2 regions of the Paenibacillus sp. VT-400 genome follow, and region 2 is predicted to be linked to the other one. Evidence: riboswitches for the same ligand, from Rfam matches in the RefSeq annotation. Region 2 holds a riboswitch; the other holds the start of a gene.
The links. Region 2 has a riboswitch for thiamine pyrophosphate ahead of EL84_RS10835 (ECF transporter S component). Riboswitches for the same ligand answer to the same signal wherever they lie in the genome.
Positions count from the first base shown of each region.

Region 1: linked by a shared signal. The riboswitch ahead of thiC (phosphomethylpyrimidine synthase ThiC) and the one ahead of EL84_RS10835 (ECF transporter S component) in region 2 are both predicted to bind thiamine pyrophosphate.

Region 1 covers NZ_LELF01000062.1:53,317-61,115, reverse strand. Annotated here, with positions in the region: gene EL84_RS08750 (zinc ribbon domain-containing protein) at 1-637, shown strand, start outside; gene EL84_RS31975 (hypothetical protein) at 1,102-1,269, shown strand; gene EL84_RS08745 (hypothetical protein) at 1,452-2,141, shown strand; gene EL84_RS32505 (hypothetical protein) at 2,371-3,147, shown strand; gene thiC (phosphomethylpyrimidine synthase ThiC) at 3,551-5,365, opposite strand; TPP riboswitch at 5,754-5,867, opposite strand; gene EL84_RS08730 (IclR family transcriptional regulator) at 6,016-6,759, opposite strand; gene EL84_RS08725 (alpha/beta hydrolase) at 7,119-7,799, shown strand, end outside.
Region 2 covers NZ_LELF01000067.1:13,929-21,727, reverse strand. Annotated here, with positions in the region: gene EL84_RS10850 (PQQ-binding-like beta-propeller repeat protein) at 1-2,157, opposite strand, end outside; gene EL84_RS10845 (energy-coupling factor transporter transmembrane component T family protein) at 2,259-3,053, opposite strand; gene EL84_RS10840 (ABC transporter ATP-binding protein) at 3,028-4,599, opposite strand; gene EL84_RS10835 (ECF transporter S component) at 4,600-5,193, opposite strand; TPP riboswitch at 5,423-5,533, opposite strand; gene EL84_RS10830 (copper amine oxidase N-terminal domain-containing protein) at 5,699-6,652, shown strand; gene EL84_RS10825 (pectate lyase) at 6,833-7,501, opposite strand.

The DNA of each region.
Region 1 (7,799 bases), on a different contig from region 2:
CGAAGGCATGGATGAGGAATCCGCTCGTTCGATGCTACGTAACCAGCTTCCTTTTTTGAAACGTTGGCGCACGAATACAACGGATCAGCATGCAGAATCTCTCACTGAAACCTCTACTGCTTCTGCTAATCCTGGTCAGGTAACAACGGATCATTCGTTCTCTGCCCAGCCCGTTCGTTATGTCACGCTCCCCGGCAAACGTCTTGCCGGCGTATCCGCCCGCACAACCAACGCCATTGAAATCAGTGGCAAAGGTTGTATTCAGGGACTCTGGAACAATTATTTTGCCTCAGAGCACCTACCTGCACCTGAAGTTGTTCGCTATGGCTGTTACACGGATTACACCGATGGCATAACCGGAGAATACACCATACTGGTAGGGCATGAGGTCAGTCCGAACGAATCGTTGCCTGAGGGATTGGACGACATTTTACTCCCTCCTGCAACTTACGCCATATTCACTTCCAGAAAAGGACCGATGGCAGAGGTTGTTGGCGAAGCTTGGGGAGCCGTGTGGGCATGGGATAAACAAAGCGATCGTACGTTCACTGGGGATTTTGAATTGTATGATGAACGCAGCCTGAATCCCGAAAGTGTACAAGTGGATATATACATCGCTGTTCGCCAAAGTAGATAAAGCCAACACGATACCACCTCAGACAGAATCAAAGTTTCATCGCATCCTTCTTCATATCACGTAAGCTGCCGGGTTCGCTCGGCAGTTTTTTTATATCCGGAACTACATTACCCCCTAAACAACCCGACCATGGTACCAAGTTAGTTAGCATGCTTTGCATCATTTAACCAGATAATATGCCTCATATACGGGTACCATTGACTTCCTTAAAATTGGGACTATTCACATAACAACCGATTCGATCCTCCCATATCAAACCTTTCATATTAGGTCCTTTACTCCTGAATTTCCCTAAAAACGTTTACATCTCCTTAAAACCGGGTAAAATCACTACAATCCAATTGGAATTACGCTTTAAACTCTTTTATTTCGTCTAACAAGTCACATGTACCTATATGCGCACCTGGCATGGTAACCAGTCGAAATACATAATTCATAAAAAACGCATCAAAGGAGGAACCAAGATGATCCGCATGCCTATTCAGCAAATGATCCCGTACCATCACCAATATCCGCGCAACACGGCGACCACTGCTCCTAAAAAGGAGAATGAGAACACTCAAGGTCTATCCTTTCATGAAATTCTGCAACAAAAAATGGCGAAGAAAAATGCTTCTCCTTCCCTTAGATAAAAATGGACACCGGACCGACCCTAGTCGAGTCAGGTTATCAACCGTCTTTCCGCTGCTTGGCGGCAGGGCGGTTATTGGCGTTGAGCAATAAACGACTGTACAGTTCTCAGGCATGTTTCTATAATGGTTTAAATATCTAAAAGATCCATGACATATACGAACTGTAAAAGGGGACTTAGCACATGATCACCATTGGTTGTTTTCACGCTCATTATTCTAACATCGCCTTAATTGAAGAGACGCTTGCTCCTTATGAAGTTGAATTGGTCCATTACGTCGATCCAGGTCTGGATCGTCTTAAACATGACGCTGACTTTTCCGAGGTCATCATTCACGAGAAAGTAGCCCAGACGCTCCAATGGATCGCTGAGTGTCATGCCGATGCTATTCTGGTTACGTGTACCCTGTTTGCGACAGTACTGGAGCAGGAAGCCACACAGGTCCCTGTGCCTGTGATCGGCATAGATGATCCGTTATTGCAGGAGATGCGGCGAGTACCAGGAGATTACATAATAGCATTCACCAACCCGGCAACTATTGAAGGAACGATGGCACGGGTGAATCAGGCATTACAGCAAGAGGATGAGAATGGGCAACTACACGTTGCCAAGACATATCAGACGGAAGCGTTGTGCATCCCTGGGACATTTGAGTTGATTATGCGTGGAGATCAGCAAGGGTATCTCGAAGCGGTACGAGAAGGCTTACAGCAGATTGCTGAGCAGTATCCGGGTAAAACGGTAGTGGCAGCCCAACTATCTATGGCTCCCGCTGCTGCACAGGTTACAATAGATCGCGGTATTCCAATCCATAGCCCTCTGGCATTGCTTGCAACGTATTTGGAGAAGAATTTGGGACTGGCTCGAGAGTAGATGTATCAAACAATTAATTGATACAAATTGGATGTGCTCCTGTGATCTTGTTAAGAGTTAGTAGCGTAAATATAATTATGTTTAATTTATTATTTACATAAATACATATTAATCCTAATTTTTTAAAATAATAATTAAATATACATAATTTAGGTGTACAAACCTAGGGTTATATGATAAATTTAGATTGTTATAATTTAACAAATTACTCAGAGGGTGAGGTTTTACATTGAAATTATTGCGTTTATCGAAGTTACTGTTGGTTTGCTGTCTATGCCTATTACTTATTCCTACCAGTGCTTTCGCTTCTGCAGAGAATAAAACTGTGAAATTGGATATAACTTTATTAAAGCAGGGTATTCCTTATGAAGTAATAGAATCCTGGAGCCCTGAGTTTAAGAAAAGTCTTTCGAAAGAAGATGGATCAATTGAAGTAGTGGCTCATGAAAAAGCCTCAGCACCTGAATTCAACGGAGAGGTTGGACCACTCGGAAATATCAAGGATGATCAATTTGACTATTATATAACCGTAGTTCGAACTGATAACGTTGATAATCGTGAAAGATTTATGGTTGCATTAACGGGCAAATGGAAATCAATGCCTGTATGGCGTTTATCCGATGCCTATGGCGCTTCTTTCGATAAAAATATTTGGAGAGCCGTCCCAGGTTCTGCATATTATGAAGATAAAGTAAAGTACAGTGGGAACTCTACTTTTACAACTTTAGGAAGTGGACGTAATTTTTCATATACTGGTGAGAGTGGTGTTGGATTCAATGCTGATCTCAAAGGGGGCATTATTATAACAGAACAGGTTGCCGCTGCTGTCTTTACAATAGAACATAAAAAGCAAGGAAATCAAAGTGGTCTCTCCCAGATACAATCCAATTATTATCACATTAAAGGTTCGGGTAGTGTTGGATTATCTTTTGGAGCTTTGAGCGTTAGTTTTTCGGGCTCAGCCAATAATGATTCGAGAGGAACACTAAAAGATTTCTACTATTAATTTACTCTGAGTATTAAGAACATTATATCTTATTAGATAAATTTGAATTAATTGTTCACACTCTTAAGATATGTTAAGCACAGTTCCATTTATTGTAGAGGAGTGAATGCTAGTGCGTTACTTATACATTCTAATTTTGTTTATTATAGGCTTGGCCTGTTCTGCGTTTATCTACGGTGGAAGTCTTAAATTAGCGGACGGCATACTGTTTGTCATTGCAGGTATTCTGTTTCGAATTTGGAGTAAAATGAAGTAAACTATAGTATAGATATCTGTGAAAGACGGCCAATATTTAGTTAAATCCAATAGAGCTAATCTGAAGGATACAAACAAAAAAAACAGTTCATCACTCATTGTATGTGATGAACTGTTTTTTTTGGCTACACTATCAATCTCCACTCACCTACCGCATCCGGTACTCCTCAGCCTTCGCCTGCATCCCGGCAGCTACAGCCTCATTCTCGGACAATCCTTTATCAGCGGCAAAGGCACGAATGTCCTGCGTGATGCGCATGCTACAGAACTTTGGTCCACACATGGAGCAGAAATGAGCTTCTTTGGCTCCTTCTGCTGGCAGCGTCTCATCATGGTAGGACAGCGCACGTTCCGGGTCCAGTGACAGGTTAAACTGGTCACGCCAGCGGAATTCGAAGCGCGCTTTGGACAATGCATCATCGCGGCGCTGGGCACGTGGATGGCCTTTTGCCAGATCGGCGGCATGAGCTGCGATCTTGTAGGCGATAACCCCTTCCCGCACATCATCCTTGTTGGGCAGGCCCAAATGTTCTTTTGGCGTAACATAACAGAGCATGGACGTGCCGAACCAACCAATCATGGCCGCACCAATGGCGGAGGTGATGTGATCGTAACCCGGGGCAATGTCGGTCGTCAGCGGCCCCAACGTATAGAACGGTGCCTCTTTACAGATCTCCATCTGCAAGTCCACATTCTCCTTGATCTTATGCATCGGCACATGCCCAGGACCTTCGATCATCACCTGCACATCGTGCTTCCACGCAATCTGCGTCAGTTCCCCGAGCGTAGCCAGTTCCGCCATCTGAGCCTCGTCATTGGCATCATAGATACTACCTGGACGGAGTCCATCTCCCAGCGAAAACGCTACATCATACCTTTTCATAATCTCACAGATTTCTTCAAAATGGGTGTACAAAAAATTCTCCTGATGATGCGCCAGACACCATGCTGCCATAATGGACCCGCCCCGGGACACAATGCCTGTCATCCGCTTGGCCGTCATGGGGATATAACGCAGCAGTACACCTGCATGAATCGTAAAGTAGTCCACGCCCTGCTCTGCCTGCTCAATGAGTGTGTCACGGTACAACTCCCAGGTCAGCGCTTCCGCTTCGCCATTCACCTTCTCCAGCGCCTGATACAGCGGCACCGTACCAATCGGCACAGGTGAATTACGGATGATCCATTCCCGGGTGGTATGAATGTTTTTTCCTGTGGACAGATCCATCACCGTATCCGATCCCCAGCGTACCGCCCAAGTCATCTTCTCCACCTCTTCCTCGATGGAAGAAGATACAGCAGAGTTGCCAATGTTGGCATTGATCTTCACGTGAAAATGACGACCGATCAACATCGGCTCACTCTCCGGGTGATTGATGTTGGATGGCAGAATGGCCCGTCCACTCGCCAGCTCCTGCCGTACAAATTCCGGTTCCACGCCCTCACGAATGGCGGCAAACTCCATCTCTGCCGTAATGACTCCTTGCCTCGCGTAGTGCATCTGGGTCACACAGCGTCCTGGCTGTGCCCGCAGCGGTTTGCCTCGTAATCCGGGGTACTCTTCAGCGCCAGCTCTCTTCCCTCCGGGCTTCAGTCCGTTATCCTCCGGTTTAACCGTACGACCCTGATAAGCTTCAACATCGCCACGCTCTGTGATCCAGCGGGTGCGCAGGGCTGGCAAACCTGCGCGGATATCCGCATGAAATGCGGGATCGGTCATGGGGCCGCTCGTATCGTAGACACGCAGCGGTTCGTTATGCTCCACCCCTTGGGGAGTATTCGTGTCATGAAGGGCTATCTCACGCTCCGGTACAGCAATGTCCGGCCGTGAGCCCTGAATGTAGACTTTGCGGCTACCGGGAAAGGGCTGAACCCGTCCGGCCGCTCCTGTTTCTTTTTCCACCTGCTGATCGTTATGTCCCTGTTCCGTCGCTTGTTGTCCCGTTTGATTTCCTGTACTCATGTTCGCTTGTCTCCTCCTCAGTGTTCGTCGCTTGTTTGGTTGGTTTCGTCATTAGCTCACTTACGTACCTGTCCCAAATCATGCGCAATGCAGAGAAGAAAGAGCGATCCTACACCAGACCAGGGAAGACACTTTTCATGTACAGTTAACAACAGACGGAGGCTGCCACAGATCTTGGATGATCTATGGTGCATTCTCTATTCATCCAAGCCCACTGTTGCAGGTTATTGAAAAAGAAGCCCATAGAGTCCGCGCTATATCGCCCGTTCCCTGTATATAAAAAAGCCGGTCCCCGAAGGAACCGACTTTTATGTCCATCACCAATAATGCACCTTCATGCAACTCCTTAACGGAGCCCTACAAGGGTCACATCATGTGGTGGTTGTGGTCATATCGCCGATTACTTCCCTACGCTGGTATGATCCAGATCAGGTGCAAAGGGTCCGGAATCTCATGCGATTCCGTCTCAGTCCGGACAATTCGGACTCCCCCAGTAACGTTAACAAGTTGCGGCTTACATAAGCCGCTGTTCATATTCAATGAAGCTGGCCCCGTTGGGCCGTCCATTACAGAGTAGCGCAACCGGAACATAAAAACAACCTTTATATTCCAGAACACCAACCCAATTGGAGAAAAATCTTAACTCAACATCAGGATAACATGAGCCCCATTTGCGTAGCAGCATCCTTCAACACCGGTGCATACTCATGCAATGTCTCCTGCGAGAGTCGACTGACAGGTCCTGAGACCGAGAGCGCAGCTGCAATATTGCCTCTGCGATCCATAATCGGTACAGATACCGCGGCAGCTCCCGGCTCACGTTCCTCGTAACTTGTGGCATATCCGTTATCCCGGATATCTCCCATCTGCGCTAAATACACCGCTGGATCAATAAACACCGGCCATTCCGGCCCGTTCATCAGTTCTTCACGATCCTCGTCCGTGGCAAACGCCATCAGGACTTTGCTGGAAGCCCCCACAGACAGCGGGAGTCTAACACCAACGGGAGCAACTCGGCGGATCGCCTGATCACTTTGCACCGCCTGAATACGAATCCGTTCACTCCCATCACGCAGGTACAGACTCACGGTCTCCCCCAATCGATCTCTCAGTCGCTCCATCGCAGGCAACAGCAGAATAGCGGGATCATCACTGCGGGACATATGAGCTGACAGCTCCCAGATTCGGATGCCAAGTCGGTACTTCTCTGTTGCTGCATCGCGGATCACGAACCCTCGATCCTCCAGCGTAGCCATCAAGCGGTGCACTGTACTTTTGTGCAGGCCAATCTGGCTGGCAATTTCGGTGAGTCCCAGATCACTGCGTGTGGTAAAACATAATAATATATCCAGCGCCCGTTCCACAGCCCGGACGGTTAACTTGCGATCTTCCATGGCATAATGCCCTCCTCATGTTTCATCACATGAAACTTGGTTACATAAATTATATGAGAAACGGTCTCATCTGTAAACCAAAAAGAGCCAAATTCAAAATAGGCCAACGTGTAAATTTTTCCTTTTTATAAGACTTAATCCCCTGTAATTTACACACTAAGGTAATGTTACCCATATATCTTAAGAACTATATAACAATTGCGTAACAAATGCCCTCAATCAATTGACTTTGACTATATTGGAACATACGATAAAGATATATTACATTAAGATATCGCTCTGAAGCAGGCTCTGAAATCGACGCAATTCTCTTTTCATGTCGTTGTTATCTTCAACTGAACTTCAAAGGAGGGGCATTCATGTATCAATCATCCCAGAGCGAAGCCCCGCTGCAAACAAAAGTGTCCGATCTGCCCTCTTCCCTATCACCGAGGCTGATTCGGTTCAAACATATTATCGTAGCGTTGCTGCTCTCCGTTGTATTTTTTCTACTGTTTTGTTTTATTGCACTGCATGGTTATATCGCATGGGTATTATCCAATCCAACGGTAGCGCCTGTCTTCTCCAATCCGATGCAAGCCAAGAACATGAAGTATGAAGACATCACGTTCCCGGCAGCAGATGGCAGCCGCACGATGCAGGGATGGTATATTCCTGCTGACAATGCTGCAAGCAAAACGATTATTTTCAGTCACGGCTATGGTGCTAATCGTGAAGAAACATGGGTACCCATGTATGACCTGGCACACTATGCCCATCAACTTGGGTTCAACGTGGTGATGTTCGATTATGGCTTCGCCTCCCAGGTGAACAAAGCTGTGGCCACAGGTGGCAAAGCTGAGTCACAGCAATTGCTGGGTGCCATCCAGTTCGCCAAGCAACGCGGTGCACAGGAACTGGTTGTCTGGGGCTTCTCGATGGGTGCCGGTACAGCATTACAAACCGGACTTATTACGAAGGAAGTGGATGCAATGATTCTGGACAGTGCGTTCCTGCTGGAGCCAGATACGCTGTACCACAACATTCACAACCAGATCGAT
Region 2 (7,799 bases):
GTCATGTACACGACCTAACAGTGCTCCATTCTTTTTATTCATCACGAGAAGATTTTCGTCCATGGGCAACAGCAACTGATCATCAATGACCAGATAACTTCCCTGATTCGTCGGATGCCTTAGTGTTGCAATCGTATCTTTGGCATTCCAACGCGTCTCCCCCGTTTTATAATCCACAGCCGCTGGATAACCGTTCTTAATCACATACAACTGATCCTCTTCCACCAGTCCTCGTTCAATCTTGCCCTTGATCGTCCAGCGTGTTTTGCCTGTCTTGGCATCATACAGGGTGGTTGTAAAATCTTCATATTCGCCGTAATGATCGCCGTTTTTGTTCTCACGGATCAACAACATGCCATCATTCAGCTCCTCAAATCTCTGTCCTACCCGAGCAGGGAATTGGGCAAGCTTTTTCCCCGTGTTCAGATCAAGCAGAAGCCACTGATTATCTAGTGATAACCATCTTTCAGCATTCGTGGTTGTAAAGGGATCAAGACGTTCAATTCCACCAGTATATGGATCATTCCAAAATTGTTCTATGGTGGATCGTTTGCCCTTTAAGCTCCATACGGTTCGATTCGATTGCGGATCGACTGCAACCAGCTTATTCTTTTCCCAATACAACACATAGGGGTCATCTGCACTCTTGTTCAATAATTCATAACCCGTAGCCAGTTTTCGCGTCCACAATGTTTTTCCGTTTGCACTGTCCAGAACCGTTAACCAACTGTTGCTTGAGCTCTCAACAACCGGGTTATCCACAACCACAACGTTCTTCGCAGCGGTGATGCCATTTAGTCTAAAATTTTGCTTAGGAGTGTACGTCCACGTGACCTTTCCGTTCTTCAAGTTCAGATGACGAATACGATCCACGTATTTTTTCTTATCAGGGTCATAATCGGTGTAGATTGTAACGTATTTGCGCTCTGCATCCATCTCTGCCTGCTGTCTTCCAAAACCCCCGTTGATCTCCCATAATTGCTGGCCGGAATGTCGGTCAAGGGCATATATGGAACCTTCGTAGTAATCCCCGCTAAATCCACCGTCATCCCCTTTCATCATGAGCACATCATCCGTGGCTGCTTGTAAAAAAGTGTAGTTAATATCCCCCTGGTTGGTCCATACCGGTTTCCAAGGGATTGTCGTTGGCAGTGTTGTGCCATAGATTTTTGTTGTGAACCCATATTCATCCGCCCGACTGATGTTCCAATCGGAAACGACAGCATTTCGATTATCCTGTGCTAAATTCCAGCGTGTTCTGACCAGTCTGCCATTCTTGTTGAATGTGACCAAAAATTGCGCATCTTCCCGCTCATATCTCCAGGTCTGTCCAATACTCATTGAATAACCCGTGAAATTTAGATTGCTTGAACTCTCTTTCCAATCCGGCTCGCGTAACCACCCAGCCACTTGTTTGGAGGTGGTTGCCTTGTTCAGCTTAATATCTGTCAGATGGCGTATAACCGAAGTTGGCAGCGATGCATCCCGTTGGAACCAACCATCCGCCACATTCATCCGCTGTTCTATAGCCTGTGCCTTGATCCAGAAGAGTCCTGGCCGATAGGTGAAGGATTCTTTATTCCAGACTCGTGGGGCAATGGAGACCCCATACCAGCCTTTCCACTTTGCAACAATAACAGCCTTATCTGTTAGCGCTTTCTCAAAAGACCAAGTTGTAGAACTATCCGGAGCCAGATACAGCTTGCTGCCTGATTGGAGTGTGAAGCTTTGGGGAGCTGTTTCCGTCATGCTTCTGCTCTCCTTCAGGGCATACCAACTTGGCAGCCAAAAGTCTCCATGCTCGGTTGACTTAAGTTGCACCCACTCACCTCGAACCGAGGCCAACGTATACTTTTCGTCTTTTGTTGTATAGTATTCAATCCCCATCTGGTCAGCAGCCACACTGCCGTCCCTTCTGTTTTTGAACAGAGGGATGTCATTAATAAGCGTAACGGTGTCTCCTTGTTTGTAAGCTAACTTTGCAGTTAAGACTTGGGAACTTGCCCCCAATGCTTGTGGCGTTGTAGCCGAAGCTTGTCCTTCAAGGGCGACCATTTTGGAATCCAGCAGCATCCAGCCCGTCAACAGCACAGCTGATAATCCAGTCATGGTAATCCATTTGTACCCCGTTCTCTGCCAGTCAGGACCCGTCTTCACTCTCGTTCATCCCCATTCATTAGAAGTTATTTCCAATAGAGACGCAGAAAAAAGGAAAAAGTTACCGTTTACCTCAATATATTTCTATCTATCTCCCAATATTACCTTACGTCCACCATCGCAGCATGATAAGGAAAGGTAACCCCGATGTAATAAGCAGCTGTTAAGGTGAGGATATAATAAAATACAAACCACAGATCAGCTCGCGAATAGCCAATCTGAATGTAATACGTGCGGCTCGCGCCATCTGTGAACCCTTTCGCTTCCATCGCTACCGCCATTCGCTGTGCACGGCGAATACTCTGTGCCAGCAGCGGAATAGCGTAACGCTTGAGCGTACCATACACGTTCCAGCGAGAACCCCGCTGCCTTGTTCCACGTATACGAATCGCATAACGGAGCGTCTGGAATTCATCCAGCAAAATCGGGATCATGCGCATCGCGGCCAGAAAGCTATAGGCATATTTTGCGGGAAGCTTCCACTGCTGCATCAGGGAATAAAACAGCCTTACCGGCTTCGTTGTCAGTCCAAACAGCAAGCCAGCCGCTGCCATGCTCAACGAGCGAAAACCCAAGTGTAGACCTCGATAGAAACTCTCTTCGGTTATGTGGATCAATCCCCACTTATACCATGTGGTCTCGCCCTTACCAAACATCATCATGCCTGTAGACGTGGAGATAAACACCAGAATGAATGGTGATGCGTACAGCATCAATCTGTACCACGGATGACCTGTCCAGCACAGTAACAGCATCATCGCCAACGCAACGTTGGCCATTACATTCAGATTGTGAATGAGGATAACGATGACAAACATCATCGTCAGAATGATCATCTTTAATCCCGGGTTGACGTTATGAAGCCAGGTTTCACGGTGAGGAAACGACAGTTGCATCAGTTAACCTCCCCTCATCTACCGTCCAGATTCGGGTGCAATATCTTTTTACAATTTCACGATCATGGGTAACCATAACAATAGCTGTTCCCTCTCTCCGCAATTGCTCCAGTTGTGCTAACATGGCAAACGTATTGCGGGCATCCTGTCCAAAAGTAGGTTCATCCAACAGCAGTATTCGCTGCTCTCTCACCAGTGCAGAGGCAACGCTTAAGCGTCGTTTCTGCCCCATCGATAATTGGTAGGGATGACGCTCGGACAGGTCGATTAGTCCAAATTGATTCAACATATGATCAGTCCTGACAAGTCTTTCTTCCGTTGTATGCCTGCCCCCCAGCAATGAGAATTCCACTTCTTCCGCGACCGTGTTGGTCACAAATTGAAACTCCGGGTTCTGAAATACAAACGCAATTCGATCTGCAAGCTGCTCCGTTTTGCCAGAAGGCTGACCTTCCACCTCATAATGACCTGTTGTTTTCAGGATATTCATCAGAGATAACAACAATGAACTCTTGCCAGCTCCATTAGTTCCGACAATACCAATCCAATCCCCATGCCATACTTTGGCCTGTTCTACCTGAATGAAGGGTGTTTTCCCACGCCATCCGGTGAACTGCTGCAAGTCCAGTGCAGGCTGATAGCCGGGTGATACAGGTGATAAGGATGAGACGTGAGAGATGAGGGATATACCCGGTGTATCGGATAAGCCAGAAAATTGCTGTGCTTCCAAACTTGAGATGCCGTGGTCCACACACACTTGAAGCTCTCCAGAAGTACTTCCCTCTTCTTCCTTAGCTGCCTGCTCGTGCTCATCCCACACACCCGGATACCAGATTCCATAAGCCTTCAGCTTGCCCCGTTCATCTGTAAATACCTGCTGTGCTGGCCCATCCGCCACAATCTTTCCTTCAGGTGATAACACAATGATGCGGTCGACCATATCCACAATCTTGTTTATTTTGTGTTCAACGATGATTATCGTTTTGTCACTGGCGATCCGTTTGACGGTATCCCATACCTGGGAAGTCCCCTCATCATCCAGCAGTGCAGTGGGTTCATCCAAAAAAAATACCTCCGGGTCCATGGCAAGCATCGAAGCAATCGCAAGACGCTGCTTCATCCCCTGAGACATGGACTGGATCAATACACGATTCTGTTCAAAGGATAACCCCACTTGTTTCAGATAATATTCAATCAGAGCAGGCATCTCTTCACGCGGAATATTTCGGTTTTCCAGAACAAATGCGATCTCTTCATCCGTAAAGGACATACAGAACTGGGTATCCGGATCTTGAAAGACCACTCCTGCTTTGGCGGGAACCTGAATATCATCACATTTCATCGGAATCTCAACCGAACGTGGAATTAAACCGCTCAAAATTTGCAATAACGTCGATTTACCGGAGCCACTCGGGCCAAGCAACAGCACTTTCTCTCCTTGACGCACAGAAAGAGACAAGCCTTGAAATACCAAGGCTTTCTCTCCTGGGAACTTGCATCTTAGATTGGTGACACTTACCGCTTGCGAATTCCCTTCCCCGTTCATCTAATCCAGTGCCTCATAATCTTGTTTGGATACCGGTCTGAGTGAACGCGTTACACCGGTTAGTTCCAATGCTTTGGCAAGATAATAAGCAAACACTCCAGCAATCAGAATACTTCCAATGAAGCGGAATCCGATAAATAGCGTATAATTCCACGCCGAGAGTGAATCAATATACCCGTACTGATAATCCAGCAAAAGCGAAGCCGCTGCAGCTCCTATGGCTGCAAGACAGGTGACAAACAGATTGGTTTTACGATACAAAAATGCGGCGAAGAATATCTCGGCTCCCAATCCTTGCAACAGACCGTATACAAGTGTGGACATGCCCCATTCACTACCCAGAAAAGCACTTACCGTTGAAGCCGCAACTTCGGCAAGAATAGCCACACCTGGTTTACGAATGATAACAAAAGCAAACGTGCCCGCCATAAACCACATGCCGTAGATCATCTGCTCCGCATGAACGCCAAATGGTTTCATCAAGTCATATGTAGGTCCCCATATCTTGTAAATCACCCCAAACACTACTGCGATCACGATGGTTACCAGAATATCCGTTAGTTTCAATCGCTTGTTGCCTGCTGTTGTTGCCATGTTCTCTACGTCCTTCCTTTGTTCCCTGTGGGGGTTGTAAAAATAAACGAAAAAGCCTCCCCGGTTCCGGGCAGGCCTCACGCACAGTGGACAATCTTCACAATGATGTATTGGATGGATGTCGAAAATACGGAATATTAACCAGCACCCCTCCGCCCTGGCAGATACACCACCACAGTTCAAAGAGGTCTGTTGTTCATCCACGTTCATTCCCACAATTCACCCTTACATATCGCAAATCCATGTTCTCTACGCTGGCATTACCCAGATCAGATGTACGGTCAGCAGCACAAGGCCACTCTCTCAGCCCAACTTCATTGAGCTCCCGGTTCACTTATTTCATTGCTTCTAATGTACATCAGATGGGTATTTGTGGCAATCCCTAGAAAAATCATCATGCTTCATCTGGGGTAACAGGGGAACGTATCTGATGGTTCACTTTCCATAATATGAAACATTTAGGTTATGTAGTCCGTCTTAAACATTAGAAGGGAGATTGATAGTGATGAAAGATTACAATTCTGTTTGGCAGCTTAAAACATGGAAAATGGTCCTTGCCGCTTCGATACTCACCGCAGGCACGGCACCTGCCTTACTCTCATCCACTGTGGCGGAAGCCGCAACAACTAAACCTAAACCGACAACTTATATTAACAATGTTCAAGCTCAATATGATGTTGTCATACGGCAGGGTATTACGTACGTGGCATTGACGGAGCTTCAATTCCTCGGCAACTATACGTTTGGTTACAATAACAAAACAAAAGAGATCAGCATTAGCACAGGCAGCGATAAGTATGTCCTTACACCTAACAGCAAAACAATGAAGAAAAACGGTCAGAATGCGACATTATCCTCAGCGCCGATTCTGGTGAATGGTAAAGCGATGCTTCCGCTCCGTGCCATCGGTGAAGCTTTTGGTGCCAAGGTGCAGTGGAACCAGAAGGCCAAGGAAGCCTACATTTACACTACCGATGCTACGATTGTAAAAGAATATAACAGTTCCGATCTGACTGTGGCGCGTGAAGCCGCACTGCATCTGCCACGCTTCTCTGAACTGGGACAAGCACGTCTGGACATTCGCAATCCTTTGGGTCCGGTGGATTCATCCATTGAATACATCTTTGAGCAAGGTAAAAAAGATCGTTTCTTCGTTGTTGAGGATAACGATCTGATCAGTTATTATATCCTTAAAAATGGAAGTGCACTGTTACAATGGCAGGCTAACATCAGCAAAAATGCCGGAACCATCGGTGACCTGTTCTTTATTAAAAACAAAGCCGTTGCTGAAGCAGGGACTCGTCCTTCCGTAACAGGTCAAACACTCGTATCATTCAAGTACTCTCGCATGCTTGAAGAAACCTCTTACGAGATCATGAACAAATTGGGCTCTATTGATACCGGTTCTGTTGTCCCCGAGAAAGGCAAAGTCATCGTTGAAGTTCCGGGAGAGAAATAGTCTGAGCATCCTCTATAAGACATTGCTCAGCAGAAATATATTATCACATCTGCATTACAAAGAGCGCCCTCAAAGGCATTGTGGCAATGACCTTGGGACGCTCTTTTTGGCGTTATATTTTAACTTCAAATTACAAGCGGAGCTTAAACTTTTACCAACTCCGGCGATTCAATCTCCTGTCTAATATTGCGTGTTCCCAGACTGGCTCGTTTTTCCTGAAGCAAACCCCTTGAACAACGTTGGTACTTTGGAATATCGGGTATTCGTAATTTTGCCTTGTGATGTACTGCTGTCTGTACGCATAATCGAATCTTTCACATTGGAAATGTTGGAGTTATCCAGCGTCATGTTAACTGCGAAGGAAGTTCCACCATTTTGGCGAACCAGTTTGCCAATATCATCTGCACGGAAATTTTTGATGTTAATTGTTCCAGCTGCATTCATCTGGAACACTTTATCATAAGCCTTATACGCTGCCCCACCGGTAATGTTAACCGTTCCGGCAGACTTCAATGTCAGTGCATCCTCGCCCACGTCTTGCCAGACCACATTCGATATATTACAGTTGCCATAACAGTGAACACCATCAGCAGCTGGTGATCCGATATTTACATTTTTGAGCGTAGCCCCTGCCTCCAGACGGAAGACTGGCTTCTGATTTTCTGCTTGAGATCCGTCGCCCAGTGTGGAAGGATTAGCTACAAATGTTTTGCCTTGACCATCATAGGTCGTGCCCTTTGGAACAACAATAGTTGAATTTACAACCGTAGGCGCAGCCGCAGCCGGAACTGCACCAAATATAGAAGCAACCAAACCAGCGGACAGTAACAACGTCAACATTTTTTTCATAACTTTATTCCTCCCTTATTCTCTCGTTTTTTGGTAGTGTACAGCCTGGGCTTGTACTGGAAGTTCGTCAGAGGTGCACCTCTGTCCGACCCACAACCTAATCCTACCAAATAAGGAAGGTAACTAGAATAATCATTAGATCACGTTTGTATTTTCCGGCATAGAGCCTGATGTTTCAGCATGCTTAACGTTATCGATCTACTTGTAATGTACCGATATCAACTTCGGATATGCTCTATTTAAGCCTCCAAAAGATTTAGACACGAAAAAAAGAAACCCTTAGTCTTTTTAAGACAGG